3 linked regions of the Cohnella abietis genome follow. The protein of the gene in region 2 interacts with the protein of the main gene of each other region in a pairwise test. Links are inferred from orthologs where the notes say so. Each region holds a gene or a part of one and is shown on either strand. Other genes may lie near its edges. The genes, in order: KCTCHS21_RS09530, tuf and mreB.

Region 1 (9,706 bases), 3.9 Mb from region 2 along the record:
CCGCATTTGTGCGCATAATTACGCCTTCACCTTCAATACGCATAGCATCTGCCAAGCCCTTTAATCTGCTTCGTTCAGATTCTGATTCTATCTTTTTAGATATCCCGATATAATCCGCGCTAGGCATGTAAACTAACCATCTTCCTGGTATAGAAAAATGTGTAGTCACCCTTGCGCCCTTACCTCCAAGCGGCTCCTTCATCAACTGAACAAGTAGCTCATCACCTGGCTTGAGCAGGTCAGAAATCGCTGGCTTCACCTTCGGTTGCTTATCCAGATGGGGATGAAGAGCATCGTCTACATATAAAAATGCATTTTTAGGTAGACCTATATCGACGAAAGCTGCCTGCATACCAGGTAGCACATTGACAACACGACCTTTGTAAAGGTTCCCAATCAGCGATGTTCCTTCCATCCGCTCCACGCTGAACTCTGTCAGCCTTCCATTTTCCATAAGTGCGGATTGAGTTACATTTTGCGAACAATGGATAAACAGCTGCTTCATGCAAACCTCCCGCTAGATGCTATTTTCTCCATTTTACATGAAAAACTTCATATCTGCATTCCCTGTGGTCAATCGACCTAAAATTCCATCTATAATTGTCTTCTCCGGAACAACCTTTGCGATCTTACCTCGTTTCATTACGTAAACCAAGTGATACTGCTCTTTCATGAAAAGCTTCATAATATGAGACAATGGCCGGTTTTCCGCGATAACGATTGGACGAGAAAGCACACCACGATCAAATTGCTTCTCTGACCTTTCACTCCGATGGACTAGAAACCGCAAAAATACAAATGGGACATTGCGTAAATAAGTCCAGTTCGTTGCACACAAAAAGAGACCCACAGCCAAAAGATTTAAATGAATTAATCCCCCATACCAGAGAGGATACAACGAAAAAACAACGATTAATCCACTGAATAGCAAGCTAATTTTAGCACTCCACATTAATGTCCGATGATACGGTACTTGAATACTAATCCAAGCCTGTAGCATCCTTCCACCGTCTAATGGCAGAACAGGCAATAAATTAAAAAGGCCGATCAGCACGTTGGCACGTACAAAATCGCCCGCCCATCCCTGATCGATCCAGCCAGCTTGCCCTAATAAATAGCCAATTACTGCAAGAATGACATTCTGAGCCGGACCAGCAATTGCCACCCAAATTTCCTCCATTGCAGGTAGAGTTCCCGCTTCCTCTACCTCGAGCACGCCTCCGAAGGGGAGCAGCTTTATTTCCTTAACTGTCCAACCGAAGCGCAGTGCAGCTGCTAGATGGCCCAGCTCATGCCATAGAACAATAGCGAACAAGGTGACCAATTCCGCGAATCGACCTGTTGCGATAGAGGCAATCATCACAAGCACGAATAACGGATGAAACCGAAATTGAATGCTGCGCCATTTAATCAAAAGTAACCACATCCGCCGGATCTAATGCTTTCCCGTTTTGCTGGACCGCAAAGTATAATACTTCTTTTCCACCAGCTTTTGAAGCTGTATTGAGCTGTCCTAGTTGCTGCCCTGTTTTAACCCAATCATTTGGCTTAACGACGGAATGCTTGAGATTTCCATATACACTAAGGATGTGATTCTCGTGCTGGATTAATATGGTCACTCCTCCATCCTGATCTTCTGTTGTGACCTGTTGAACCCTTCCTGTATATATAGCGACAACTTCGCTTCCACCAGCTGCTGCAATTTTGACGCCTGTCCCATTTTGGGCATAGCTCTGCATGAGTCTTCCATGAACAGGAGCTGCTGTTTCATTTGGATTTAATACAGCTGATACTTCCTTCGTCTGCACCTCATTACGAGAAAAGGGAAAGAAGGAAGGAGAGCCACCGAAAGTATCACCATACCAAGCTTCAATAGCTTGAAAATCCATATCTCGCGAGATCGAGCCTACCATCCAGCTTCGCGCTTGCAAGCTACCGGGCAAATCAAGCTTAAACCAGCCCCACACTGCAGCGAATACAACGATGGAGAACACAAGACGAAGAGAAAAGCCGCGCAGTAGCTTAGTAAAATTAAACCCAGTATCCAAGCTTGGATTATCCGTCCGACGTGAAGATGAAGGTATCCCTTTCAGTCCCTGCCATCCAGGTACTTGTCCAGCCTTCATGCTCTTCTCCCGTTCCTTCCACCACAGCTCTGGATCAGGATCCGAGCTGAATGTATCCAGCTTATGCTGTAAGTCCTGGCGTGGTCTATCCGGGAACAGCTGCACTGGACTCGAATCATAACGAGGGAGCTCCGTTTCAACATCGTCTAGGCTTGTTTGAGAAACTTCCTCGCTTATGATTTCTGAGCTCATTATTTCTGATCTCTTGGCTTCCTCCATCGCATGCTTCCCAATGAGCTGCTCAATCCGCTCCCGCCTGCGCTCACGAACATTATCCCGTATTTGCAACACAAGCCCCCCTTGTCCGCACTCTGTTATTACCTTATGGCGGACAAGCGGCGATTAGAATACAAAAAAAGAACAGGCAACCAAACCTGTTCTCCAGCCTTTTATTCTCTTAACTTTCCAACTGATACTTCTCCTGATGCGCCCGAATGCTAAACACTAGTCCAATCGACATCATGTTAAGCAAGAGAGAAGTACCGCCATAGCTAATGAATGGCAAAGTAATACCCGTTATCGGCATTAACCCGATCATCATTCCAATGTTCTCAAAAATCTGGAACACCATCATAGACGCAATCCCAATGATGATAAATGAGCCTCGCAAGTCATAACACTGATACGCAATCAGAATCATCCTGTAGATGAAGAGGAAATACAGCAGCAGAAGCACCGCCGCACCTTGGAAGCCAAACTCCTCGCCGATAACTACAAAGATGGAGTCAGAGTAAGTATATGGGATGAATTTGCGGTTTTTAGATTCCCCTTGCATGTAGCCGTCTCCAGCTAACCCACCCGATCCAATAGCAATTTTGGCATATTCGGATTGACGACGATCATCAGCAGATGCTAGCTCAGGATGAATGTACGTATTAATACGATCATACCAGTGGACTTTTTTATGCTCCTTCAAATAATCACGAATTTCGGTATTATACGTATTGAATAACGTCACGAATAACAATAACCCCCCGACTACGACGGTTAAGCCAATCATGACATACGTATAGCGAACATTCCCGATCCATAACATGCCTAATACGATAAAAATATAAATAATCGCATTACCCAAGTCTGGCTGAATCATAACTAACAAGAAGGGAACGAATACAACTACCGCTACGACCATTACATCGCTGCGCAACCGTAACGGATCACCCTGCCGTCTCCCCAGCACCCCTGCTATCGCTATGATCAGAAATAGCTTCATCATCTCCGCTGGCTGAAAGGAAAAGAGGCCCAAATTAAACCAGCTTCTAGCACCATTCGTTTCTCCTGCAAGGAAAAAGACTAACACAAGCAGGATTAATCCGATGGCGTACCATACATACCAAATCTTTAAAATCAGACGGTAATCAACTAATGTTGCGATAATGATGACACCGAACCCTATCCCATAGAAAATGAGAGTCTTTATATCAAAATTCGGATACATTGGATTACTGTGTGTCGCACTACGCACAAGGAGGGCACTCATTCCCATGAATAACATGAGAATTAATACCATCATCCAGTCTATTTTCTTCAATCGGTTCAACAAGCTCCGATCATCCCATTCCTAATAGCTTCTTAACTCTACGAAACATTCCCGACTTCTCATCTAATTGTGATAAAGGAACCGTCTCACCCAGTATACGTCGTGCAATATTGCGGTAAGCAATAGCCGCACGCGAATTAACATTCATAACCGTTGGTTCTCCCAAATTAGCCGCTCTAATGACAAGCTCATCATCTGGAACAATCCCAATCAAATCAATGGCGAGCACTTGGCAAATGTCGTCTATTTCCAACATGTCGCCGTTTTTCACCATGTTCGGGCGAATTCGATTGATAATAAGCTTTGGTGATGGAAAATTGCTTTTCTCCAGTAACCCGATTACCCGATCCGCATCGCGAACAGCAGCATTCTCCGGCGTAGTAACAACGATAGCTTGAGAAGCACCCGCAATAGCATTCCGGAAGCCCTGCTCGATACCGGCTGGACAATCAATAATAATATAATCAAAATCCGGCTTTAAGCTCTCGATAATTTGGCGAACCTGATCCGGTGTAATATCATTCTTATCCTTTGTCTGAGCTGCTGGGAGCATGTACAGCTCGTCAAACCGTTTATCTTTGATCAGTGCTTGGTTAACCCTGCAGCGGCCTTCGGCTACATCAATGAGATCATAAATAATTCTATTCTCGAGTCCCATGACGACATCAAGATTACGCAAACCGATATCGGTATCCACCATGCATACCTTTTTCCCCATGATTGCTAGAGCTGTGCCCAAATTAGCTGAAGTAGTTGTTTTACCAACTCCTCCTTTGCCTGAGGTGACAACGATCGCTTCTCCCATGATTTTACACTCCTTTGAACTGCATGACTTCCTTGCGTTGACGACTTAGACTCGTCATTTTATCGATGGCCATCGTACCTTCACGTAAGAATGCATATTCCATCCACGGCTCTGCGGATGCCCATTCATCCGGTGGTCGGCTAATGATTTCTGCTATTCTCAGCTGGGTGGGCTTCATCAGTGAAGCCGCAATAATAGCCCCTTGATCTCCATCCCTACCTGCATGAACGGTTCCTCTAAGTGCTCCCAGCACATAGACGTCCCCGGTGCAGCTTATCGTACCGCCAGGATTAACATCTCCTAGCAGCAGCAGGTGTCCATCGAATTCCACCGTTTGTCCAGATCTTATAATTCCAGACATCGTATGTAAACTAGGCACCTTTATAAGAGTTGGATCAACTTCAGGAGTATCACTATCGATGGACTGGATTAACAAATTGCCTTGTCTTCGTAAAATAGCACGAATACGTTCCTTATCTTCCTCTTCCAACTGTCTAGCGCCTAGCTTAATGAAAATATGCACGATGGGTCCAGTGAATTGCTGAACATGCTTGTCCAGCTTTGCATTCAACTCATCTAACAGAGTTATAAATTCACATTGGTCATCCAATAGAAAAATGAGACCTTCTTTACTGCCCTTAATTGTAATGTATGATTTGCCGGTCACTTTGTCCGCTCCTCCCTACGGTAATTGAAATTCTGCTTGATGAAGCCGAATTCCTGCCTGTCAGGTCAAATCGGATTTATTCGGGACTTTCTTCCCCCGAAGAAAGCGACGGTTTGACCAGGAATTTGCGGACGGGAACATACATAAGGAGTGCAATCAATAGCTGAAGCAAAGCTGTTGGAGCCACCTGCCAATAGAATACGTATGCATACTGCAAATCTGTTAGCCCGAACAGCTTATATATGGAGTAGACTACCGTATCTAACAATACGCCGCCTACTAGGACAATCCAAATGAAGAAGCCTATGGTCATGCCCTTCCTCTCGGAAGCAAGTCCAGCCAAATAACCGATAAGTCCCATACCAAAGCCATATGGACCTATCAAATGTCCGTAGGACAACAAGTCCTGCAGCAATCCAAATCCAAGACCGCAAAGAAATGCAGGATGACGTCCACCAAATCCAGCAACGAACAAGGTCATTATAAAGCACAAGTGAGGAAGCAGGCGTTCACTCCAGCCGGGAGGAACAATCCAGGGCATGACTGAATTCTCAACAATTAATAATATAATTGCGCCTAAGACAACCCAATTCATTCGCATATTCACGGCTCTTCCACCTCAGGAACAACGACAACGAAAACCTCTCTAAGGTGATTAAACTTTGCTGCCGGTTCAATGATGGCCGTATAAGTTAATCCAGAGTCTCCAACCTGACTGCTTTTGACTGTCCCAACAATAATTCCTTTTGGAAATAAGCTTCCTAGCCCCGAGGTTATTACCTTATCTCCAGCTATCGGCTTGTCTTTTTCATCAATTTTGGTCATTTGAAGTGTTCCGGTTTCATCATCGTATTCGATAATTCCAAATGATTCAGGTATGCCCAGAAATGTAGCGGATACGGGGGTTCCTTTGGAGTAGCTCGGATTCAAGTCCGTAATGAGAGTTACAGTGGATGTAAAGTTCTTAACCTTACTAACCAAGCCTACTAATCCGTCCACCGTTCTTATTGCCATCTCAGGCTTGACCCCATCGCGGGAGCCTAGGTTGATGGTTATGGTTCTCTCGTAGGGATTGGATGTGCTCCCTACAACCTGAGCAATTAAATAGCGATAATTGTCCATGTTTTTCTGCCGCTCTGTGAAGTTTAGCTCCTCTTGGAGCCGCTTATTATCGGCTTCAAGCAAATTAAATTTAATTTGATCCTGTGTATATTGTGCTACGGTTTGACGAAACTGTTCGTTTTCCTTATACACGGCGGAAAGCCGGTCGAGGTCACGAAAAAATTCCGCAACCGCTCCGACCGGCCGGTACAAAACTCCTTGCACAGTCCCAAAAGCATCATTGAGAAATTTCTCTGGCCAGGTTAAGCGATTCCGACCTAAGGTAAATCCCATTAGAGCAATAAATACAATAAGCCCTATCATGAGGATGAACAACCGTTTGTTACGCATTAATCGAAAGATCCCGCTCACCTGCTTTCCCGTCCTATAAATCAGTACCCCAACGTACAATATTCACCGACCCTATCATAACAAGCTTGCAAAAGTATAAGCATCGCAATTGATTGTTACGCTAAGGGCGGTGACATACCATTGTACTTGGAGACGATTCAGAAAGGAAAGATGATACCTAGCCTTTCTGAATCGTTATTGCATTAGCGGCCGGATCGGGAATTCCCGCCTTTGGTTTTGAAGAGATGAATATTTTCAAGTGCTCTTCCTGTTCCGATAGCCACACAATCAAGTGGATTGTCAGCAACTAGCACAGGCATACCCGTTTCACGGGTAAGCATCTTATCTAGATTGCGAAGCAAAGCTCCTCCACCTGTTAACACGATACCACGATCCATAATATCCGCTGAAAGCTCAGGCGGACACTTCTCTAAAGTTACTTTAACTGCATCAATAATGGAATTGACTGTATCAGACAAGGCTTCAGTAATTTCATCCGAAGTAATAGCCAATGTCTTAGGCAAGCCGGAGACCAAGTCCCGTCCACGAATTTCAATGGATTCTACTTTATCAAGCGGCATTGCAGAGCCTATTTCCATCTTCAGCTGCTCAGAGGTTCTCTCACCGATCATCAAATTGTAGAAACGCTTGATGTAAGCAATGATCGCATCATCCATCTCGTCTCCTGCAATACGGATCGATTTGCTTGTTACGATTCCTCCAAGCGAGATTACGGCAACTTCAGTTGTACCGCCGCCGATATCCACGACCATGCTTCCGGTCGGCTCCCATACAGGTAAATCAGCCCCAATTGCAGCTGCAAACGGCTCTTCGATAATATATGCCTCACGAGCACCTGCTTGCTTTGTTGCATCCTCAACCGCGCGTTTCTCAACCGCTGTAATACCCGATGGGACACAAACCATAACATTAGGGTGACGAGGGAACATAGAGCGAGGCTTCTGAGCACTACGAATAAAATACTTAATCATAGTAGCCGTTGTTTCAAAGTCAGCAATTACCCCATCCTTCATAGGACGAATAGCTACTATATTGCCTGGCGTACGGCCAATCATTTTTTTGGCATCTGAGCCAACCGCCACAATTTTTTTCGTATCGGTACGCAGGGCTACCACTGAAGGTTCCCTGACAACGATTCCTTTGCCCTTAATGTACACCAGCGTATTTGCAGTTCCAAGATCGATACCAAGATCCCGTGTAAATCCTCCTACCATTCTGCTACCTCCTGCTTTGACCGCGACTGCTTTGTTGACACCTTATCGGAGCACCAGTCGTCGGGACAATCCTTATCATTATATTACAAGCAGCCCATCTCCTTCAAACTTATAAAGCGATTGTCACCTATTACCAAATGATCTAGAAGCTCGATCCCGATCAATTGTCCGGCTTCGGCTAACCGCTTTGTAAGCTGAATATCTTCAGCGCTCGGTGTTGGATCACCGCTTGGATGATTATGAGCGCACAGAATGGAAGCACTGCTTCTTCTTATAGCCGCACGAAAAACCTCTCTGGGGTGAACAATAGATGCGTTTAAGCTGCCAATGGATAACGTCTGGCGACCGATAACTTGATTTTTAGTATTAAGAAACAAACAGACAAAGTGCTCTTCCCGGTAATGCCTAAGCTCGTCCATAAGGAGATCAGCGGCATCCTGCGGACTTGTAATTTTGACTGTTTCCGGCAATTTAGACCGTGCCACTCTTCGCCCAAGCTCAATAGAAGCTTGAAGCTGCAGCGCCTTCGCAGGTCCGATTCCGTGTATTTGTGTCAGCTCTTCCCATTTACTCTCTGCTAATCTCCGCAAGCCTCCGCTTTCGTTAAGAATGCGCTGGGCAAGGTGTATGGCCGATTCTTTCGGTGTCCCCGTCCGTATTAGAATAGCTAGTAATTCTGCATGACTAAGTGCCTCTGCTCCGAATTGCTGCATACGTTCCCGCGGTCGTTCCTGAGAGGGAATCTCACGTAATCGAAAGGATCGTTGCTCCAAAGAATTTTCCTACCTTCGAAAGCCGCGTCGGCCGCGGGAGTGGCTTATTCAGTCAAGGAATTGTAATATTGAACTGCTCCAATTGAACGGCGAGAAGAGAAACCGGCAATCCGACAACGTTGAAATAACATCCATCAATGGATTCAACAAGCAAGGAGCCAATTTCTTGAATGCCATAGGCTCCAGCCTTATCAAGGGGCTCACCAGTTGCGACATAGCGAGAAATTTGCTCAGGTGATAAATTTCTCATCTTTACCTTTGTTATACGGTGAGAAGTAACCGTCTTCTCGTCAGAAATCCGAATACAAGATACTCCTGTATAGACCTCATGGATTTGGCCCGCAAGCTGCTGAAGCATATGTTCAGCATCCTCATCGTCTCTAGGCTTTCCCATCACTTTACCATTCAACACAACAATAGTATCGCTACCTACGATAATGGAAGAAGGATCGAAGGAGTGGGCAAGCTCTTCCTTGACGGCAAGCGCTTTTCGTAGAGAAAGACCCTCTACGATTTGCAAGGGAGACCAATCATCCGGAGTGTCCTCGGACACATGACTAGGCGAAATCTGAACGGGAAGTCCTAATAACGAGATAAGCTCTTTTCTACGAGGAGAGGAGGAAGCGAGAACAAGCATTGGAGCGCTAGATTGTTTAACCGACATCGTTGTGGAACTCCCTTTCAGCATTACATTTTACGGTATAACCATATCGCAACAATCGCACCGATTACACTAAGCAAGCTAATTTTAACATTTATATCTAAGCTATACTTAATAACCGATAAATCTCCGGCAGGCGACCAATTCAGCTCGATCGCACGTGTTAAAAAGGTGAGTCCAGGGACATCCTTTAGCCAGATAGCCACTAAAGCACCAGCCAGCAATCCCAAGAAAATGAACAATAGTAATATCCATCCGTTTTTCTTCATAATTCCCCGTCCCCCACCATTTTTTGACACCCGTCTATTCATTATACGTCCCCCGAACAAGTCACACAATGTATAAAACAAAGACAGCCCCTAGGAAGCAGGCTGCCTCAGTTCAAAAGTCCCGAAACTTATTTTCTTCTCATTATTAACGAGCCGTGGTCTGTAAAATCAAATGTAT
Region 2 (9,769 bases):
TGCGACGAATCTCACCAGAAGTCAAACGGATTGTTACATAGGATTCTTCTTTACCCAGCAATTGTGCACTTGTTCCTGCAGCGCGTACCATTTGGCCGCCTTTGCCTGGTTTAAGTTCAATGTTGTGGATAACTGTACCTACTGGAATGTTCTCCAACGGAAGAGCATTTCCAACTTTAATGTCGGAAGTAGGACCTGAAGTAATTACGTCACCAACTTTAAGACCTTTTGGTGCGATAATGTAAGTCTTTTCACCGTCTGCATAGTTGATCAAGGCGATGTAAGACGTACGGTTAGGATCGTATTCAATTGTAGCCACGCGGCCGGGAATGCCGTCCTTCGTGCGCTTGAAATCGATGATCCGGTATTTACGCTTGTGTCCGCCGCCGTGATGACGAACAGTGATTTTACCTTGGTTATTACGACCAGCACGTTTGAATAATGGCGCAAGCAAGGATTTCTCCGGCTCTGTTGCTGTAATTTCTTCAAACGTTGCAATCGTCATTTGACGACGGCTTGCCGTGGTCGGATTAAACTTTTTGACTGGCAATTGGATTCCCTCCTTACTTTAGAGACTTATTATACAGAGGATTCGAAGTACTCAAGTGGCTTGCTATCTGCAGAAAGCTGCACGATTGCTTTTTTCCACTCAGATGTGTAACCGCTGTGCTTGCCATAGCGTTTAGGCTTAGCAGGCATTCTAAGCGTATTAACATTAGTGACCTTCACTTTGAAGATCTGTTCAATAGCTTGTTTAATTTCCGTTTTGTTCGCTCTCAAGTCAACTTCGAACACGTATTTGCGCTGCTCCATGAAGTCGCTTGTGCGTTCCGTAATAACCGGCCGTTTGATTAGATCGCGGGGGTTTTTCATTACGCGAACACCTCCTCAACTTTAGCGACTGCATCCTTCGTGATGATCAATTGATCATACTTCATCACGTCAAGCACGTTAATTCCTTCAGCGGAGACAAATTTGACTCCAGGAATGTTACGCGCGGACAGGGCCACGTTATTATCAAAGTCCGCTGTTACGACTAGCGCTTTGCGGGAAACTTTGAGGTTGTTCAATAGCTTCGAGATATCCTTCGTTTTCGGCTGGGACAAGCTCAGCTGATCAAGAACGATAATTTGGCTGCTCACAACTTTGCTAGACAAAGCTGATTTGATCGCCAAACGACGAACTTTACGAGGTAATTTGAAACCATAGCTGCGCGGTGTTGGTCCGAATACGATACCGCCGCCTTTCCATTGCGGGGAACGAATACTACCTTGACGAGCACGGCCTGTTCCTTTTTGCTTCCAAGGCTTACGCCCGCCTCCGCGAACTTCCGAACGACCTTTCGTATCGTGCGTGCCAGAGCGAAGTGAAGCTTGTTGAAGCAATACAGCACTGTGCAGTACGTGAACGTTCGGCTCTAAACCGAATACTCCTTCTGCCAGTTCGATTTCTCCAACTTCTTTGCCTTCTACATTAAAAACAGTTACTTTCGGCATGAGTGGTCCTCCTTTCCTCATACATTGTGAATTATTTCTTCACCGATGTGCGGATTTTGAGAAAACTGTTGCGAGCGCCCGGTACGGAACCTTTGATCAACAATACGTTACGCTCAAGATCGATTTTCACGATTTCAAGGTTTTGTACTGTAACCGTTTCGTTACCCATACGGCCGTGCATTTTTTTACCTTTAGGTACGCGGTTTGCATCACGAATGGTTGCGAGCGATCCGTTACCACGGTGATACTTGGAACCATGCGTCATCTTACCACGTTGGAAGCCCCAACGCTTGATGGCACCTGTTGTTCCTTTACCAAGGGAAGTACCTGTCACATCAACGATATCGCCTTCGGAGAACTGGTCAACTTTAAGCTCTTGACCAACTTCCAAGTCAGCTGCGTTAAGGCCGCTAACCTCGCGAATGAAGCGCTTGGGTCCCGTGTTGGCTTTTTTAGCATGGCCAATGGCTGGTTTTGTTGCTAGCTTCTCGCGCTTATCCGCGAAACCAAGCTGTACTGCTTCGTATCCATCGTTATCTACGTTTTTCTTTTGTAGTACGATGTTCGGAGTTGCTTCTATTACAGTGACCGGCACAACGCTACCGTCAGCTGCGAATATTTGAGTCATTCCGAGTTTACGTCCCAAGATTCCTGACATGTTGACACCTCTTTTCTTCATGGATCTAATTTACTTATCGCTACAATTAAAGTTTGATTTCGATATCAACGCCAGACGGTAGATCAAGACGCATCAATGCATCAACCGTTTGCGGTGTCGGATTAACAATATCAATCAAACGCTTGTGCGTACGCATTTCGAATTGCTCACGCGAATCCTTGTATTTGTGCACCGCACGCAAGATCGTGATGATCTGCTTTTCGGTTGGCAATGGAATTGGTCCAGATACACTTGCACCAGTACGCTTTGCCGTTTCTACGATTTTCTCCGCGGATTGATCCAGGATACGGTGGTCGTAGGCTTTCAAACGGATACGGATTTTTTGCTTAGCCATAGAATTCCCTCCTTCATTCGCCCAATTTTGGAATCGGACATACTCCGTGAGAATAACCCCACAATCACCTGATCTTCACCCCTATGGCAAAGGGGCCGGGTGTGTCGGCAACCTCTCACATCAACGCACAGTCACAGACCAACATTCACTATTATAGCGATTTGCCCAAACGATTGCAACAAAAACTTTCAAAGTTTTTCATCTTCTATATAAGAGACTCCTATCACCTCAATAAATTCAATTTTCGTACACCAATCAGCACAAATAGAGGCTGTCGAAAACCACCATGGCTAATCCCATGATCATTTTCGACAGCCCCTACAATGCTTATTTCTTTAACCCTTTGGTTTTACAAATAGCGCGGCAATAAAAGAGAAAATAATCGCTGCCGAAATGCCAGCACTCGTAACCTTGAAGATCCCTGTAATAATTCCAATCCATCCATCTTCTTTTAGTTCCTCTAAAGCTCCATGTACTAATGCATTACCAAAGCTCGTAATAGGTACGGAGGCACCTGCACCAGCAAACTCAACGAGCGGCTCATACCAACCAACCCCATCTAATGCCGCGCCTATTACAACAAGCAATGCCATTGTATGAGCAGGTGTTAGCTTGAATACATCGAAGCAGATTTGTCCAAATATACAAATTGCCCCTCCTATTATAAATGCCCATAAATAAATCATATCTTATCCTCCATTTCCAGAGATACTGCATGAGCAATACAGGGAATAGTTTCTCCTTGTTGAAATGATATTGGGGATAATAATGCTCCGGTTGCCACTACAAGAATTCTTTTCAACTCCCCCTTGAGCATTCTTTTCATCAGATGCCCATAAGTGACAACTGCTGAACAACCGCAGCCACTCGCACCTGATTGCACCGTTTGCTCTTCATAGTTGTAAATCATCATGCCGCAGTCGTAGTATTTCGTTTGGTCGATCTGAATCTTATGCTTCTCGAATAGGTCACACGCTATTTCGTATCCAATTCGTGAAAGATCACCTGTGACGATTAAATCATAATAGCCCGGCTCTATCCTCAGATCGCGCAAATGAGCTTGAATGGTATCAACAGCAGCTGGAGCCATCGCGGCACCCATGTTAAACGGATCAGTGATTCCCATGTCCACAATTCTACCTATAGTCGCAGATTTCACGGTTACACCTTTGCCATGCTCCGCAACGATTGAAGCTCCAGCGCCTGTTACTGTGAATTGAGCTGTTGGAGGTTTTTGAGAACCATATTCCGTTGGATAGCGAAATTGCTTCTCTACAGCTGCATTGTGACTACATGCACTAGCGAGTACGAATTTAGCTGAACGCGAATTGACAAGATTAGCTGCTAATGCAAGGCTTTCCATAGAAGTCGAACACGCCCCGAACACTCCCAAATAAGGAATGGCTAAAGTCCGCGCTGCGAAGCTGCTACTAATGATTTGATTCATCAGGTCTCCGCCAATAAAGAAATTGACTTGCTCTTGAGTTAGGCCTGCATTCTCAATAGCCAGCTTTGCAGCCTCTTCTAATAATGTTTTCTCTGCTTTTTCCCAGCTATCCTGACCCAGCATTAGGTCTCCATGTATGATGTCAAAGTCATTAGCTAAAGGTCCTTGCCCTTCGAATGGACCAACTACCGTTCCAACTGCTCTTATTTTCGGATTGTTCTCAAATATCCAGCTTTGGTGTCCCTTAAGCATTAGATCAACCTCCTACAGCACTCGGATTAAATATGAGATGAAGGACACCTACAATGAAGGCAGCAACTGTACCGAAAACAATTACCGCACCTGCAAGCTCAAACATTTTGCCGCCAACTCCCAATACGATCCCTTCACTTCTATGCTCGATGGCTGCTGAAGCCATTGAATTGGCAAACCCCGTTACAGGAACAGCTGAACCTGCACCTGCCCATTGGGAAATTTTATCGTAAACACCCAAGCTGGTTAAAATGACAGAAATAATGATTAGTACGGCTACAGTAGGGTTACTTGCTTTTTTCTCGTCAAATCCGCCCCAGTGCACGAACATTTCTTGAATAGCTTGACCCAGTAAACAAATCGTTCCACCGACAAGAAAGGCCCGAGAGCAATTTTTTAGAACCGGTCTAGCAGGCTCCCTTTTCTTTACCAGCTCCTTGTACTCCTTCTGCACTGGGGTTAGTTTTTTTTTACTGCTGCTCGTCATATATATACACTCCCTTATCGATGAAGAATTGGCGTAACCTCTTTAATGATTGTTTGCATCTCAATTGCACATTGCTCATACATCTTTTTTGCTTTCTCATTTCTTGTGGTCAGTCCGAATAACATAAGATCTGCTTCGCATTTTTTTAACGTTGCAAATAACTTTTCCTTTTCCTGCGGCTTAGCCACCTTTAACTGATCATCATACAAATCCACATAAAATTCGCCGTATGTGTCGACCTGCCCAAGGTACACATTCTCCGCAGTAACACCAAGCTTCTCCAACTCCGTATTCAACCACTGTCGGCTTAATCCAATTGTTGCCAAGGGCTCGTCCATTATTTTTCCATCCATAATAACCGCTTGAGGCTCCTGCTCTGGTCCAACCTTGATTCCTAGATGCTTCGGAGTCAGCGGTTGATTTTCTCTCGTAAGCAGTACATTAATATCTCCGCTTGGTTCAATGATCGCGAACTCCACATCCGCTACCTTAAACGCCATTTTCTTGCGTAGCTGTTCCATGAGCTCATCTGTTGTGAGTCTTTCCTTTTTTAGATTATCTTCAAGCACTTTTCCATCTTTAATTAGAACAGTTCCTTTGCTTTCAAAAAAATCTCTCATTTTCTTACTTTTGAGTTGGAGAAATTCAATCCCGAGTGAGAAGAGCGCCCACACGCCTACTGCTACGATCCCAAGATGCAAATTCGTATTTAAGTCCAATGAGATGTAGGCAACAATGCTCCCGAGTGTAATTCCGGTAATATATTCAAAAAGAGACATCTGTGATACTTGCCTTTTCCCTAAAACCTTCGTAACTATGAAGAGCACAACAACTGCCAATAACGTTCGTAAAGCCACTTCAATCCAATCAGGCACGTGACAAGCCTCCTCCTCATGGTCAACAAGTCGCAATGTTATTTATGTTCTGTTAAGATCATCTATTTTATGAAGTCACCCTAGAGAGATCTTCTGGTTTAGAAGGGAATAGTTTCTCCGCATAAAATAGACCTTTAGCTACGATAATAATGTTGTTGTAGACGGGAGGTGATTTCATTGACAGTAGCATCTGATGTAAAAACATGTGTTGCCTCACTTAAGAGCGCTCAAGCAAGTCTTGAGCAATTCGCCCTGGCCACTCAAAACCAAGAAGCTAAAACTCTCTTCACAAATTGCGCAGGACAGACTCAACAAATTGTCCAGCAGGTGGAAACCCGGGTACAACAATTAGAAAACGAAGAACCGCAATATAAAGGCTTCTAAATTACCAACTCATTATGCAAAACAAAAGATGCATTCCCTCCCTATAAGAGGTGAATGCATCTTTTTGCCGTCTTCAAACTAATTTCTAGTCCCCATCATGTCTGTTACTTATCAGCCATATAAATAAGACAGGCATGCTGAAAGGACTGGTTTTATTTGCCCTCCCTCTATCAAAGTATTACGATTATTATTGGAAGCTTATTAATTGCTTTAGGGATAGACTTTTTTCTAATTCCAATTAAAGTACTCGATGGAGGATTCATCGGGTTAGCGCTTATCGCGAACTATATATATGAAGCAAGAGTTGGAATCGTCTTTACTTTATTGAGTCTACCCGTATTTATATATACCTGGTACAACGCTCGCGGCATGTTCATTCATAGTCTCATCGGAATGATCCTGCTCTCTTACTTCATTGATTTATTCGAGGTTTATTCTCCATTCAGTTCCTTCGTTCATTCCCAACCCTTCGCCTCCTCGGTTATAGGAGGAACATGCATTGGTATCGGATTTGGCGTTCTTCTTCGAAATGATGCAAGTACAGGGGGCATGGACTTACTTGCCAAACTAATGGCTAGGCGCTTACGGCTCAATGTAGGAATTTTAATATTAATTATGGATGCCTTCGTCGTTATTTTAGGTGGAATGCTTTTTTCTATTGATACTTTCTTCTTATCCATCGCTACGATTACTGCTGAAGGTTTGGCTACCAGCTTGTATACGAGTAAGTTCTTTTCAGATTAACTTTTAATGGGAACATGTGGCTAGCGAACTCATTAACTCTTATATGATCGAAAATGTAATGTTTTATTTGTTATATCCTGTAAAGTAGCGCCGCCCCTCCTAATAATGACTCAATAACGCAATGAAGTTCGTTAGAAAAAATAAGAGTTCATTCTATTGGCAATAAGCACAATAGAGTTTAGCTAGGGTACTTTCTGATCGTATAAGAAAAACGTCTATCCTTATTCATCCATACTACCTCAAAATTCGACTCCGCTATGTATATCGATGCATTCCTCCGCACATCTCCCCCTGCAAACTTACATGCTATGGCTTGTTAACGTAATAACGAAATTGTGTGCCATTCTTGCCTCAGACACTACTCCCTACTCCCTACTCCCTACTCCCTACTCCCTACTCCCTACTCCCTACTCCCCTCCCCGTTCAGGTACCTAGTGGGAGAGATTTTTGAATTATCGTTATCGTTGCATTTTGCGACGATGGGCATGGCTTTGCTAGGTTTCGGATCGTTATCGTCGCATTTTGCGACGATGGGCTTGGCTTTGCTAGGTTTCGACTCGTTATCGTCGCATTTTGCGACGATAGGCTTGGCTTGGCTTGGTTAGGTTTCAGCTCGTCATCGTCGCATTTTGCGACGATAGGCTTGGCTTAGTTAGGTTTCTGCTCGTTATCGTCGCAAAATGCGACGATGGGATGGGCTTCGTTAGGTTTCAGCTCGTCATCGTCGCAATTTGCGACGATGAGCCGGGTTTGGTTAGGTTTCGGATCATTATCGTCACAATTTGCGACGATGGGCTTGGCTTTGCTAGGTTTCGGATCGTCATCGTCGCATTTTGCGACGATAGGCTTGGGTTGGAGGGTTGGATTTTATACTTTCTGATAGTCGCACAAAAAAAGGGTTGAATCAGCATAATGCTGACTCAACCCTTTTGGGTTTATAACAACTAATTACTTCTGGATAGAAGCAACTGCACCAGCGCCTACAGTACGTCCGCCTTCGCGAATAGCGAAGCGAGTACCGTCTTCAACAGCGATTGGAGCGATTAGGGAAACAGTAACCTCGATGTTATCACCAGGCATAACCATTTCAGTACCTTCTGGCAGGTTGATGATGCCAGTTACGTCTGTTGTCCGGAAGTAGAACTGTGGACGGTAGCCTGTGAAGAAAGGCTTATGACGGCCACCTTCAGCAGAAGTCAGAACGTAGATTTGTGCAGTGAATTCAGTGTGAGGCTTAACTGAACCTGGTTTCGCGATTACTTGACCGCGCTCGATGTCTTTACGGTCTACACCGCGAAGCAATGCTCCAACGTTGTCACCAGCTTGAGCTTGATCTAGCAATTTACGGAACATTTCTACACCAGTACAAACGGATTTGCGAGTTTCTTCTTGCAAGCCGATGATTTCAACTTCGTCACCAACTTTGATAATTCCACGCTCAACACGGCCTGTAGCAACAGTACCACGACCAGTGATTGTGAAAACATCCTCAACTGGCATCAAGAAAGGCTTGTCAGTTGCACGTTCTGGTTGTGGGATGTAAGAATCAACAGCTTCGAAAAGCTCGATTACTTTGTCAGCCCATGCGCCATCAGGATTTTGCAATGCTTCACGAGCAGCACCACGGATAATTGGAGTGTCATCGCCTGGGAAATCATACTCGTTCAGAAGGTCGCGAACTTCCATCTCAACAAGCTCAAGCAATTCATCATCTTCAACCATGTCGCATTTGTTCAAGAATACAACGATGTAAGGAACGCCTACTTGCTTAGAAAGCAAGATGTGCTCACGCGTTTGTGGCATAGGGCCATCAGCTGCGGATACAACTAGGATTGCTCCGTCCATTTGTGCTGCACCTGTGATCATGTTCTTAACATAGTCAGCATGTCCAGGACAGTCAACGTGTGCATAGTGACGGTTAGGTGTTTCGTACTCAACGTGTGCTGTGGAAATTGTAATTCCACGCTCGCGCTCTTCTGGTGCTTTGTCGATTTGGTCGAACGCTACTGCAGCTCCACCATAACGCTTGGAAAGTACAGTTGTGATTGCAGCTGTCAATGTCGTTTTACCGTGATCGACGTGACCGATAGTACCGATGTTTACGTGTGGTTTGTTACGTTCAAACTTAGCCTTTGCCATGATTGCTGTTCCTCCTTAATAATTCAAAAAGTTATATTTGTTGGCGGGAGGGTGAGCCTAATGCTTATCCCATTCCCGACCACTTCCTCAATTTGCTTATGCGCCTTTGTGCTTAGCAATAATCTCTTCAGAGATTGATTTCGGCACTTCTTCGTAGTGGGACAATTCCATTGAGAACACCCCACGACCTTGTGTACCGGAACGAAGCGTTGTGGAATATCCGAACATTTCCGCGAGTGGAACTTTCGCACGAACGATTTGCGCGCCGAAACGCGAATCCGTTCCTTCGATACGACCACGACGAGAGCTCATCATTCCCATTACATCGCCCATGTACTCTTCAGGCACGGTTACTTCTACTTTCATGATAGGCTCTAGCAAGCAAGGGCTACATTTGTCCTTAGCTGCTTTAAGCGCTAACGATCCAGCAATTTTGAACGCCATCTCCGAGGAGTCAACGTCATGGTACGATCCGTCAACAACAACAGCTTTAATATCAACTAGCGGGAAGCCAGCGATTACACCGTTTTTCATCGACTCTTCGATACCAGCTTGGATTGGAGCGATAAATTCTTTTGGAATCGATCCACCAACCGTTTTGTTTTCGAAAATGAAACCTTCGCCTGGCTCAAGTGGTGTAAACTCAACCCAACAATGTCCGAATTGACCTTTACCACCGGATTGACGTACGAATTTACCTTCGACCTTCGCAGGGACACGGAATGTTTCACGGTAAGCAACTTGTGGTTTACCAACATTCGTCTCAACTTTGAATTCACGAAGCATACGGTCAACGAGAATTTCCAAGTGAAGCTCACCCATACCTGCAATGATTGTCTGGCCAGTTTCTTCGTCCGTGTGAGCACGGAACGTAGGATCTTCCTCAGACAGCTTCTGCAAAGCAATACCCATCTTATCTTGGTCTGCTTTTG
Region 3 (9,601 bases), 200 kb from region 2 along the record:
GGGTTTTTCGGGGGATGGTACGTTGCCATTACCTTCGGAATGAATCTATAACGCGCGGAGGGAACCACCCATGAGCAAAATCATCGTCCGCGGCGGACGTACCCTATCGGGAACAGTTCGCGTGCATGGCGCTAAAAATTCTGTCCTTCCGATCCTCGCCGCTGCTTTGTTAGCGGAAGAAGGATCCAGTGTCATTCATGATGTTCCAGCTCTGGATGATGTTAAGAACATACTGCAAGTGCTCGCGGCTTTGGGGGTTTACGCGCAGCAAAGTGACGGAAGTGTCCGGTTACAAGCTGAAACGCTAACTTCATGCGAAGCACCTTATGAGTTGGTAAGGAAGATGCGGGCATCGTTCTTGGTAATGGGACCGTTGTTGGCTCGTCTTGGCAAGGTTAGAATTTCTCTTCCAGGCGGCTGTGCAATTGGAACACGTCCTATTGACCAGCATTTAAAAGGGTTTGAAGCAATGGGAGCGGAGATTGGATTCGGTCAAGGCACCATTGAAGCAAGCGTAGTGGGTAAGCTACGTGGGGCAAGAATTTATTTGGACATTGCAAGTGTTGGCGCAACTGAGAATATTATGATGGCAGCTACAACTGCAACAGGTACAACAATAATTGAAAATGCAGCTAAAGAACCGGAAATCGTTGATCTTGCTAATTTCCTTAATGCAATGGGAGCCAAAGTCCGCGGTGCGGGGACTGGTATCATTCGCATCGAGGGTGTAGAGCAGCTGCGGGGTGTAGAGCATCATGTTATCCCCGACCGGGTTGAAGCGGGAACCTATATGATTGCGGCAGCCATTACTGGCGGAGATGTGTATGTCGAAGGAGCTATTCGTGACCATCTTGGGCCAATCGTTGCCAAGCTGGAGGAGATGGGTGTTGTCGTTGATTGTGACGAGAACGGCATTCGCGTAAAAGCTATTCAACCTCTTCGTGCTGTAGATGTCAAAACATTACCGTATCCTGGATTTCCTACAGATATGCAGGCTCAGATGATGACTCTTCTGCTCGTTGCTGAAGGAACAAGCATTGTTACCGAAACAGTGTTTGAGAATCGTTTCATGCATGTTGAAGAATTAATAAAAATGGGCGCTGAGATCAAGGTGGATGGACGAACGGCCATCGTGACTGGCGGAACCAAGCTATCTGGAGCTAGCGTATGTGCCACTGATTTAAGAGCAGGAGCTGCACTCATATGCGCCGCCTTAGTTGCGGATGGAAGTACGGAAGTGAGTGGCATTCATCACATTGAACGTGGTTACATGAACATTGTGAATAAGCTGGTCGCTCTTGGTGCGGATGTCTACCGTGCACCTTCACCAGAAGATGTACTGGAGGAATCTGAGAAAGCTTCCTTACAGCCAGAAAATCTCTTGAAGCAGATGGAACAACGCGCAGCAGCAACTTCGGAGGTTGTTATTCCTCGCAATATTCAGCCGACTCTTGCTTGATTACACGTTTGCTGAATGCTAGGAATTTACCAGCTTCTGTATCATAAAGTACTAAAGCTTGCTGTTGATCATAATGATGCCGTTTGTTCTTATACTTAGCTATTATTGAATGATACCTGTCCCTAAGCCTCCAAGGCTTGGGGATTTTTGTCTACAAATACTCTATTACTTCCCTCTCTCACTCCCACCATACCTAATCCATAATCCCATTATACCAAACGTATGTTCTATTGTTCTACCTTTTCTAACTCTCGCATATTTTGAAAGCATCGGCTGGTAAGAGTAGTGCATGCTAGGCATTTAGGAGCTTACCTCCGAAATTGGTGTAGATGAGGTGGGCCATGAAGCAGAGACGGAAGGGCGGCGAATGGCCAGCTTCGCGAAACAGATTGATAGCTGATAGGAAAGGAAATGTTATTAAGGCCGCCAAGGAGACAGGTGGGTTAAACCTTTGGTATCCATTCACCTTTGGAGTCATTGCAGCGTGTCTTATATGGCTTATAGTCCATGGTGGAAGCTTGGGCAATGATTCGATAGAGCCGACAAGCATTGGTCATAAACAATTTAATCAGCTCTATCAGTTTGATGGGAATGTGGATATGACGAACGAGGGGAACGCATTAAAGACGATGCAAGGGGGCTCTTCGACAAACATAATTGAACCATTGATAGAAACTGATGGAGATAGCTCTAACAGCGCTTTGAATTCCGACATAGTAAATAATCAACAACCTACCGTTCGAGTGTATCTCACTAGATCTGGTACGATCGAGAAGGTGCCCCTTGAGGTATATGTTAAGGGTGTTGTAGCTGCGGAGATGCCATTGGACTTCCAACCTGCGGCACTTGAGGCTCAGGCGTTAGCAGCCAGGACGTATATCATTAGGCGATTATGGCTGAATGATAGATCGGGTGTCACTGTCAAGGAAGCTGATGTAATGGATACAGAAGTAAATCAAGTATATCGATCACTCTCCGAAATGGAGCAGCTGCGGATTGATAATGAGGTAGGCTGGCAGAAGGTGGACAAGGCAGTCTCTAGAACAGCAGGCCAAGTTATCGTTTATGAGGATCAGCCGATAGAGGCACTATTTTTCTCCACTAGTAACGGCTATACCGAAAACTCCGAAGAAGTATTTGCAGCTGCGCGTCCCTATCTACGTTCTGTTGCAAGCCCATGGGATAAAGAGGGCTCTCCTAGAGCTCAAGAAACGGTAGAGATAAGCTTAAAGGACTTTTATGATAAATTGGACTTGAAATCTATTACGGCCAGCTCAAGCCTATCGGCAAAGAAGTCTATCCGCATTATAGAATGGACGAAAGGGCGAAGAGTGAAGCAAATGTTAGTAGGAAACAAGAAGTTCACAGGGGAAGAAATACGTCATAGATTAGGGTTGAGGTCAGCTGCATTTGATATGGACATCAGTAAAGGAAAGATTATACTTACCACTTATGGAAGTGGGCACGGTGTGGGAATGAGCCAATGGGGTGCGGAAGAAATGGCTAAAAGTGGGAAAACAGCTCGTCAAATTGTTGAACACTACTATTCTGGAATACGCCTGGAGGAAGTTTCGAAGCTTGTGAAAAGCTCTGAATAACACCTATAAAGAGGCTATCACTATAAAAATTGTAATCTTTCATCGTAAACAGGTATAAAACTCTCTCACCTGGTAACAATGGCTTACTGAGGTGATGATAATAATGAATGATGGAAACAACAAAACACCAAGAAAAATCGAAGAGTCTCACAAGTCAGTTGCGGGATCGTCTCCCGCTGTCAGGCCTACCGGATGGAAAAAGTTTCTTTCCAAGCGCTGGGTATTCCCTGCAGCTTACATGGCCGCGGCAGCAATTATCGTAACGATTCTCTGGCTGAATTCGGGAACGGGTCAGAAAGATCCGCAGCAAGCCGTTCCTGGTCTGACGGGTGTCGAAAGCGAAACAGCAGTAAACGGGAAAACATCCCCGGAAGCCTCTGCAGTAATTGCTAACGGAGAAGCTGTTCGTTGGCCGGTAGACAAGATTGAGGATATGACTCCAATCGTGCCGTTCTATGATGAAACGGCGTCCTTGGAACAGCGTGAAGCTGCTACTGTCGAGTTCGAGAACACGTTCAAACCGCACATGGCTACCGACTTGGCTCGTAAAGATTCAAAATCGTTCGATGTACTAGCTGCTTTAAGCGGTAAAGTGAAGGTTGCCAGCCAAACGCCTACAAATGGGTATGAAGTGCAGATTGAGCACTCGAACGGTTTGGTTACTGTCTACCAAAGCTTAACTGACTTGAAGGTCCAGGTTGGTGACGAGGTTAAGCAAGGCGCTAAAATCGCAACTGCTGGACAAAGTGAGTTAGAGCCACAAGAAGGCGTACATGTACACTTCGAGATTCTTAAAAATGGGACATCAGTTAATCCTGCTGGGCTGATTAAATCGGCGAAGTAAGAGGCTGAAAGAATATAGGGTGATTTTATTGCAGACGATGCAGTAGAATCACCCTATTTCTTTTGCATACATGAGCCAAGTGGAGGGAAGTACCTGTCCCAAAGGCGGAAGGAGAATTCCTTCTCGTCTTTTTTATTAGGGCTAAAGATGCACGTGGAATGCTGTTAGTCCTATAAAAAGCGTCATAAAATGGACTTTCCTAGCTTGTCAGGCTTGGCAACCTAGAATAAGTGACCGCGCCCCTCATATACTGTACCAATCTATTTCAGCAGGGAGGCGGGAGCGTGCACGATTACATTAAGGAACGCACGATCAAGATTGGCCGAAGCATTGTGGAGACGCGCAATACGGTGCGTACGATAGCCAAAGAATTCGGCGTCTCCAAAAGCACGGTGCATAAAGACCTGACTGAGCGTCTACCGGAAATAAATCCGGACTTAGCAGACCAGGTTAAGCACATTCTTGAATATCATAAGTCAATCCGGCACCTAAGGGGGGGAGAAGCGACCAAAATCAAGTATAAGAAGACAACGATTAAAAAACGGGAAGTTATGACAGTGGGTAAGGCATAATTTTACTAATAATGTCGAGAAAAAAAGAAGGATTTGCAGCAGAAGCGGCGAATATTATACTATTACAATTGCAGACAATCCATATTTGGTGAGGGATAATAGACGCATGTTTAGCAAAGACATTGGCATCGATCTAGGTACAGCGAATGTATCTATTCACGTGAAAGGCAAGGGAGTTGTCCTCGACGAGCCATCTGTCGTCGCTATTGAAAGTGACACTCGCAGGGTGCTTGCTGTCGGTGAGGAAGCTCATCGCATGGTCGGGCGTACTCCAGGCAATATTATCGCAATTCGTCCTCTTAGGGACGGTGTTATTGCGGACTTTGAAGTGACGGATATGATGCTTAAGGCATTCATTCAAAGGGTTGGAGGCAGGAACTGGTACAGTCGTCCACGTATTCTGATCTGCGCTCCTACGAACATAACATCTGTGGAACAGAAAGCAATCCGTGAAGCAGCCGAACGAAGCGGAGCCAAAGAAGTATTTCTTGAGGAAGAGGCTAAGGCGGCTGCAATCGGCGCGGGAATGGATATTTTCCAGCCAAGCGGGAATATGGTAGTAGATATAGGCGGAGGTACGACGGATGTTGCTGTTCTTTCTATGGGCGACGTCGTAACCGCCTCTTCTCTTAAGGTTGCAGGGGACAAGTTCGATGCTGCAATTATGAGATACATAAAAAATAAATATAAGCTGTTAATCGGTGAACGAACGAGCGAGGATATCAAAATAAAGATTGGAACCGTATACCTCGGCGGTCGTAGAGAAGAGATGGATATTCGCGGTAGAGACATGGTTACCGGCCTACCACTAACGGTAACTATTCACTCTGATGAAGTACGCGAAGCTTTGTGGGAGCCTGTCATGTCCATAGTAGCGTCAGCTAAAACTGTATTGGAGCGTACACCACCAGAATTGTCTGCGGATATTATCGACCGTGGAGTTATTCTTACTGGTGGTGGCGCGCTTCTGGATGGACTGGATGCTTTGCTTTCAGATGAGATTAAAGTGCCTGTGCTAATCGCTGAGGATCCTATGCATTGCGTCGTTAAAGGAACAGGAATCATGCTTGAACATCTCGACAAAATGACTCGCAAGATTAGATAAATTAGAGTGACCAACTGGGAGGAAGCTCCATGTTAAGAGGTTTATATTCAGCTGCATCGGCGATGCTCGCCCAACAACGACGTCATGATACGATTACGAACAATATCGCCAATATGAATACGCCAGGCTTTAAGAGCAGTAGTGTAGTTTCCCGATCCTTTCCTGATATGCTCATCGCTGCGCAAGGAGGATCAAATCCTTCCGCGGGTACACTTGGCAAGCTAAGTACAGGCGTATTTGCTGAAGAAAATTTGCTGCAGATGGGCCAAGGGGATTTACAACAAACCTATCGGTCCCAGGATTTGGCTCTTGTTTCCGACTTGCTAGTTGATGGTACCGTGTTTAATGCGTCAGGAAAATCTGTTGACGAGAATGGCGATGTAACCTATAAGCCTCAGGCTTTCTTCTCTGTATTATCGCCAACAGGTGAAGAGCAATATACGAGGGACGGGAGCTTTAAGACAGCTCCAGACGGGACGTTATTAACTTCAGACGGCTACGAGGTTGTTGGGGTGAACGGCAATCCGATTACGGTGAACGTTCCTTGGGAACAGGTTGGTGTAACTGCAAACGGCAGACTGGTAGATGCAAACAGCGGGTTACCGCTTCAAGGCGCGCCTCAGCTACGCATCATGCGAGTAGATAATCCTAACCTGCTCATTAGAGAAGGGAATGGGATGTTTCGTTATGCGGGCGACCCGGCGGGTATTGAACAAATAGCTGATGATGAAAGAGTTGAAGTTCGTCAAGGCTATCTGGAACGATCCAATGTGGATGCTGCCCAATCCTCAATTGATATTATGGCTGCTCTTCGCGCATATGAAGCAAATCAGAAAGTCATTCAGACCTATGATCGTAGCTTGGAGAAAGCCGTTAATGAAGTTGGTCGAGTTTAACAACCCCAATAGGAGGAACGTCTAAGTGAACAACTCCATGATTACTGCGTCCGTATCCATGGGCGCCCTTCAACAAAAGCTGGATATGCTTGCGGACAATATTGCGAATTCTAATACTGTCGGTTACAAACGTAAAACAGCGGTCTTTGAAGATATTATGACAAGCCTTAATCCTCATATTGAGGATTTTAATCAGCCTGGACGTCGTACACCGCTTGGTTTTACCCAAGGCTGGGGAGCAAGATTAGCCTCGATGCAGACGGATATGTCTCAAGGCTCTCTTCTAGAAACAGGCAACATGACCGATGTGGCAATCGAAGGCAATGGATTGTTCGAGGTACGTACAGCCGGGGACATTAATGGACCACGGGCATTTACTCGTCACGGTCCATTCCAGCTGATGCCAGATAAGAATGGCGACCGGATACTCGTTACGAACACAGGACAGCAAGTTGTCGGAAGTACAGGAGCGGGAGAGGGCTTTATCCGCGTTCCAGCTGGCTACGATTTAAGTGTTGCTGCTGATGGGACGTTGACAGCGGTTGGACAAGAAGGTACGACACCAATTAATTTGGGCAGACTGAAGCTAGTAGAGGTTACTAACTCTGAGCTGCTACAGGCTGTCTCTGACAATATGTTCGGTATACCTTCAAATGTTAATGCGACAGATGTAGTGCGTGACATAGTCGCTGGTCCTAATGGTGGGTCCGGTATATCTGTTCATCAAGGCTTCGTGGAGCAATCCAATGTTAGCATGGCGGACGAAATGACTGATTTGATGATGGTACAGCGTGCTTATCAGCTAAGTGCAAGGGCTCTAACATCAAGTGAACAAATGATGGGAATGGCTAATAACTTGCGCGGATAAGTGTTGATGGCGGATAATGGGTGTAATAAACCTCCGCCATGTTGTGCGATGAAGGAGACGAAATCTTCATGACAGCAACCCCCCGTTCAAATGACCAAGGTAACAGAACCTCCTCTGGAAGGATCGTTGCTCGTGTTATTTGGATGAGTATAAAAATATTAATTATTCCTGTTCTATGTATCTCGGCTTTAATAATTGGATTGGCAGTAGGATACGTCATTCTAGGGGACAAGCCCTTGGCGGACGTATTTGATTCCAGTACATGGAAGCATATGTATGATCTCGTGTTCGCGGAGGGCGGCTGATGCCTGGCCTGCGCCTTGCAACCGGGACAGAAACTCTCCGGCTTCTGCTCGGGGAGTTTTCATTTTTAGGGGTGAGCGTTATAATGATGGGGAACTTTAGAGAACGGGGGAGTACAGGGAATGAACGTACCTAATATGCTTACAATGTCCCGTTTTGTATTAATCCCCTTATTTTTATTTTTTTATTTCAACGATCAAACGATTACTGCTTTATCCATTGTACTTGTTGCAGGGTTAACCGACTTTCTAGATGGTTACATTGCACGTAAGAGCGGGCAGGTTACGGTTACTGGCAGCATGCTTGATCCACTTGCAGACAAGCTTATGATGCTAGCTGTCGTAGTGGCGCTACTAATCAAGAGTGTCCTTCCCCTATCCGCATTTCTGGTTATGGCTTTTAGGGAATTAGTCATGATCATTGGTTCAGCTATCTATCATTTCCGTGGATTAAAAACCGTGCCTGCAAACCTATTCGGTAAAGTAACAACAATATTGTACTATGTAGCTATACTACTTTTGTTCCTTGAATTGCGTGGAGGAGTAACCGTGTTTTGGTGTGGTATTGTTTTATCCTTCTTGACTTCGGTTATTTATTTCATGAAATTCAAAAGTATAAACCAAACAACTACTTAAGCTGCGCTCCACAAAAGAGCCCGCCGCCGGCTTTGAAGATCTGCGGGCGACGGCAAGCTCTCTTATATCAACCTTCGCGACTGCAGCTCGCATCAGGGATGAATGTATGATTTGCTATTTGGAAATAAATTATACAGTTAAATTGGAGGATACCTACCATGTTGGACATTGTACAAATACAAGAATTAATTCCCCACCGCCCCCCGTTTCTCTTAATCGATCGTATTTTAGAGCTTGAACCAGGTAAACGCGCTGTGGGGCTCAAGAATGTCACTATGAACGAGCCTCACTTCGTAGGGCACTTCCCAGGATATCCAGTGATGCCGGGCGTCCTTATCGTAGAGGCGCTAGCACAGGTAGGCACAGTGGCCATGCTTGCGCTCGAAGAAAACAAAGGTAAGCTTGGTTTTTTTGCGGGCATTGACGGTTTCCGTTTCCGTGGACAGGTTAAGCCTGGTGACACTTTAATATTAGAGCTTGAAGTAACACGTTTGAAAGGCCCAATCGGCAAAGGTCGGGGCACAGCGCGTGTAGGAGATACTGTTGTTGCTGAAGGCGAGCTTATGTTTGCTTTGTCCGATCCATCTAAAGCCTAAAGAAAAGAGAGGGAGAGATAACGATGGCTGTAAATCCTCAACTCCTATATGAAGCTTGGTTAAATGATCCTGACATAGATGAACAAACAAAAGAGGAATTGCGTAGTATTCAAGGCGAAACGGGTGAAATCGAAGATCGCTTCTATCGCGATCTTGAATTTGGAACCGGTGGTTTGCGCGGTGTAATGGGTGCCGGAACGAACCGTATGAACCGTTACGTAATCGGTAAGGCAACGCAAGGCTTTGCTCATTTTTTATTAGGAGAGAGCTCTTCTCCATCAGTTGTCATTGCTCATGATTCCCGCAACAATTCTGATGTTTACTCTCTTGAAGCGGCGTGTGTGTTAGCGGCAAATGGTATTCGTACTTATTTGTTCCGTTCCTTACGCCCAACACCTCAGTTATCCTTCGCGGTAAGAGACTTGAAGGCTACCGGAGGAATTGTTGTAACGGCAAGCCATAATCCACCTGAATATAACGGTTATAAAGTATATGGAGCGGATGGAGGACAGCTAGTCCCTCATCAAGCGGAGCAGGTTATTGGTCAAATTAGAGATATCACATCTTTCGACGAAGTGAAGCGCCTGACTCAAGCGGAGGCGGAAGCCCAAGGGTTACTCTGCTGGCTAGGTGATGAAGACGATCAACGGTTTGTTGATACTATAGTCGCTCAGACTGTTCAGCCAGACCTTATTAAAGAGGGAGCGGGAGCAGCCTTGGGTGTT

What was found.
Region 1: the proteins of tuf (region 2) and KCTCHS21_RS09530 interact in binary tests that used the Bacillus subtilis proteins (3 or more experiments, as listed by UniProt). The link is inferred for Cohnella abietis from one-to-one orthologs.
Region 3: the proteins of tuf (region 2) and mreB interact in binary tests that used the Bacillus subtilis proteins (3 or more experiments, as listed by UniProt). The link is inferred for Cohnella abietis from one-to-one orthologs.

Annotation. Positions count from the first base shown.
Region 1 is NZ_AP019400.1:2,240,767-2,250,472, reverse strand. Bases 5,810-8,720 are described here. They hold KCTCHS21_RS09530 (rod shape-determining protein), read right to left. Parts: upstream 7,826-8,720; coding sequence 6,794-7,825; downstream 5,810-6,793. Other genes in these bases: KCTCHS21_RS09520 (Maf family protein), read right to left, coding at 8,651-8,720; radC (RadC family protein), read right to left, coding at 7,909-8,598; mreC (rod shape-determining protein MreC), read right to left, coding at 5,810-6,590. Outside these bases: KCTCHS21_RS09570 (Rne/Rng family ribonuclease), read right to left, coding at 1-505; KCTCHS21_RS09565 (M50 family metallopeptidase), read right to left, coding at 539-1,414; KCTCHS21_RS09560 (M23 family metallopeptidase), read right to left, coding at 1,407-2,414; KCTCHS21_RS09555 (FtsW/RodA/SpoVE family cell cycle protein), read right to left, coding at 2,524-3,669; septum site-determining protein MinD, read right to left, coding at 3,677-4,471; KCTCHS21_RS09545 (septum site-determining protein MinC), read right to left, coding at 4,476-5,138; rod shape-determining protein MreD, read right to left, coding at 5,215-5,739; more of mreC, read right to left, coding at 5,742-5,809; more of KCTCHS21_RS09520, read right to left, coding at 8,721-9,262; KCTCHS21_RS09515 (DUF4321 domain-containing protein), read right to left, coding at 9,286-9,570; KCTCHS21_RS09510 (SPOR domain-containing protein), read right to left, coding at 9,674-9,706.
Region 2 is NZ_AP019400.1:6,130,811-6,140,579, forward strand. The notes cover bases 6,743-9,716. They hold tuf (elongation factor Tu), read right to left. Parts: upstream 8,838-9,716; coding sequence 7,647-8,837; downstream 6,743-7,646. Other genes in these bases: KCTCHS21_RS31300 (hypothetical protein), read left to right, coding at 7,163-7,303; KCTCHS21_RS26970 (hypothetical protein), read left to right, coding at 7,296-7,601; fusA (elongation factor G), read right to left, coding at 8,934-9,716. Outside these bases: rplB (50S ribosomal protein L2), read right to left, coding at 1-550; rplW (50S ribosomal protein L23), read right to left, coding at 580-873; rplD (50S ribosomal protein L4), read right to left, coding at 873-1,496; rplC (50S ribosomal protein L3), read right to left, coding at 1,528-2,154; rpsJ (30S ribosomal protein S10), read right to left, coding at 2,201-2,509; spoVAE (stage V sporulation protein AE), read right to left, coding at 2,845-3,195; spoVAD (stage V sporulation protein AD), read right to left, coding at 3,192-4,208; spoVAC (stage V sporulation protein AC), read right to left, coding at 4,213-4,695; KCTCHS21_RS26955 (DUF421 domain-containing protein), read right to left, coding at 4,710-5,570; KCTCHS21_RS26960 (DUF1657 domain-containing protein), read left to right, coding at 5,748-5,954; KCTCHS21_RS26965 (YitT family protein), read left to right, coding at 6,111-6,698; more of fusA, read right to left, coding at 9,717-9,769. UniProt on the Bacillus subtilis protein: GTP hydrolase that promotes the GTP-dependent binding of aminoacyl-tRNA to the A-site of ribosomes during protein biosynthesis.
Region 3 is NZ_AP019400.1:6,331,621-6,341,221, reverse strand. Bases 3,773-6,578 are described here. They hold mreB (rod shape-determining protein MreB), read left to right. Parts: upstream 3,773-4,579; coding sequence 4,580-5,578; downstream 5,579-6,578. Other genes in these bases: KCTCHS21_RS27755 (flagellar hook-basal body protein), read left to right, coding at 6,500-6,578; KCTCHS21_RS27760 (flagellar hook-basal body protein), read left to right, coding at 5,608-6,474; spoIIID (sporulation transcriptional regulator SpoIIID), read left to right, coding at 4,186-4,473; KCTCHS21_RS27775 (M23 family metallopeptidase), read left to right, coding at 3,773-3,901. Also shown: murA (UDP-N-acetylglucosamine 1-carboxyvinyltransferase), read left to right, coding at 71-1,459; spoIID (stage II sporulation protein D), read left to right, coding at 1,801-3,057; more of KCTCHS21_RS27775, read left to right, coding at 3,161-3,772; more of KCTCHS21_RS27755, read left to right, coding at 6,579-7,342; KCTCHS21_RS27750 (DNA-directed RNA polymerase subunit beta), read left to right, coding at 7,411-7,647; pgsA (CDP-diacylglycerol--glycerol-3-phosphate 3-phosphatidyltransferase), read left to right, coding at 7,768-8,280; 3-hydroxyacyl-ACP dehydratase FabZ, read left to right, coding at 8,439-8,876; KCTCHS21_RS27735 (phospho-sugar mutase), read left to right, coding at 8,900-9,601. UniProt on the Bacillus subtilis protein: Forms membrane-associated dynamic filaments that are essential for cell shape determination. Acts by regulating cell wall synthesis and cell elongation, and thus cell shape.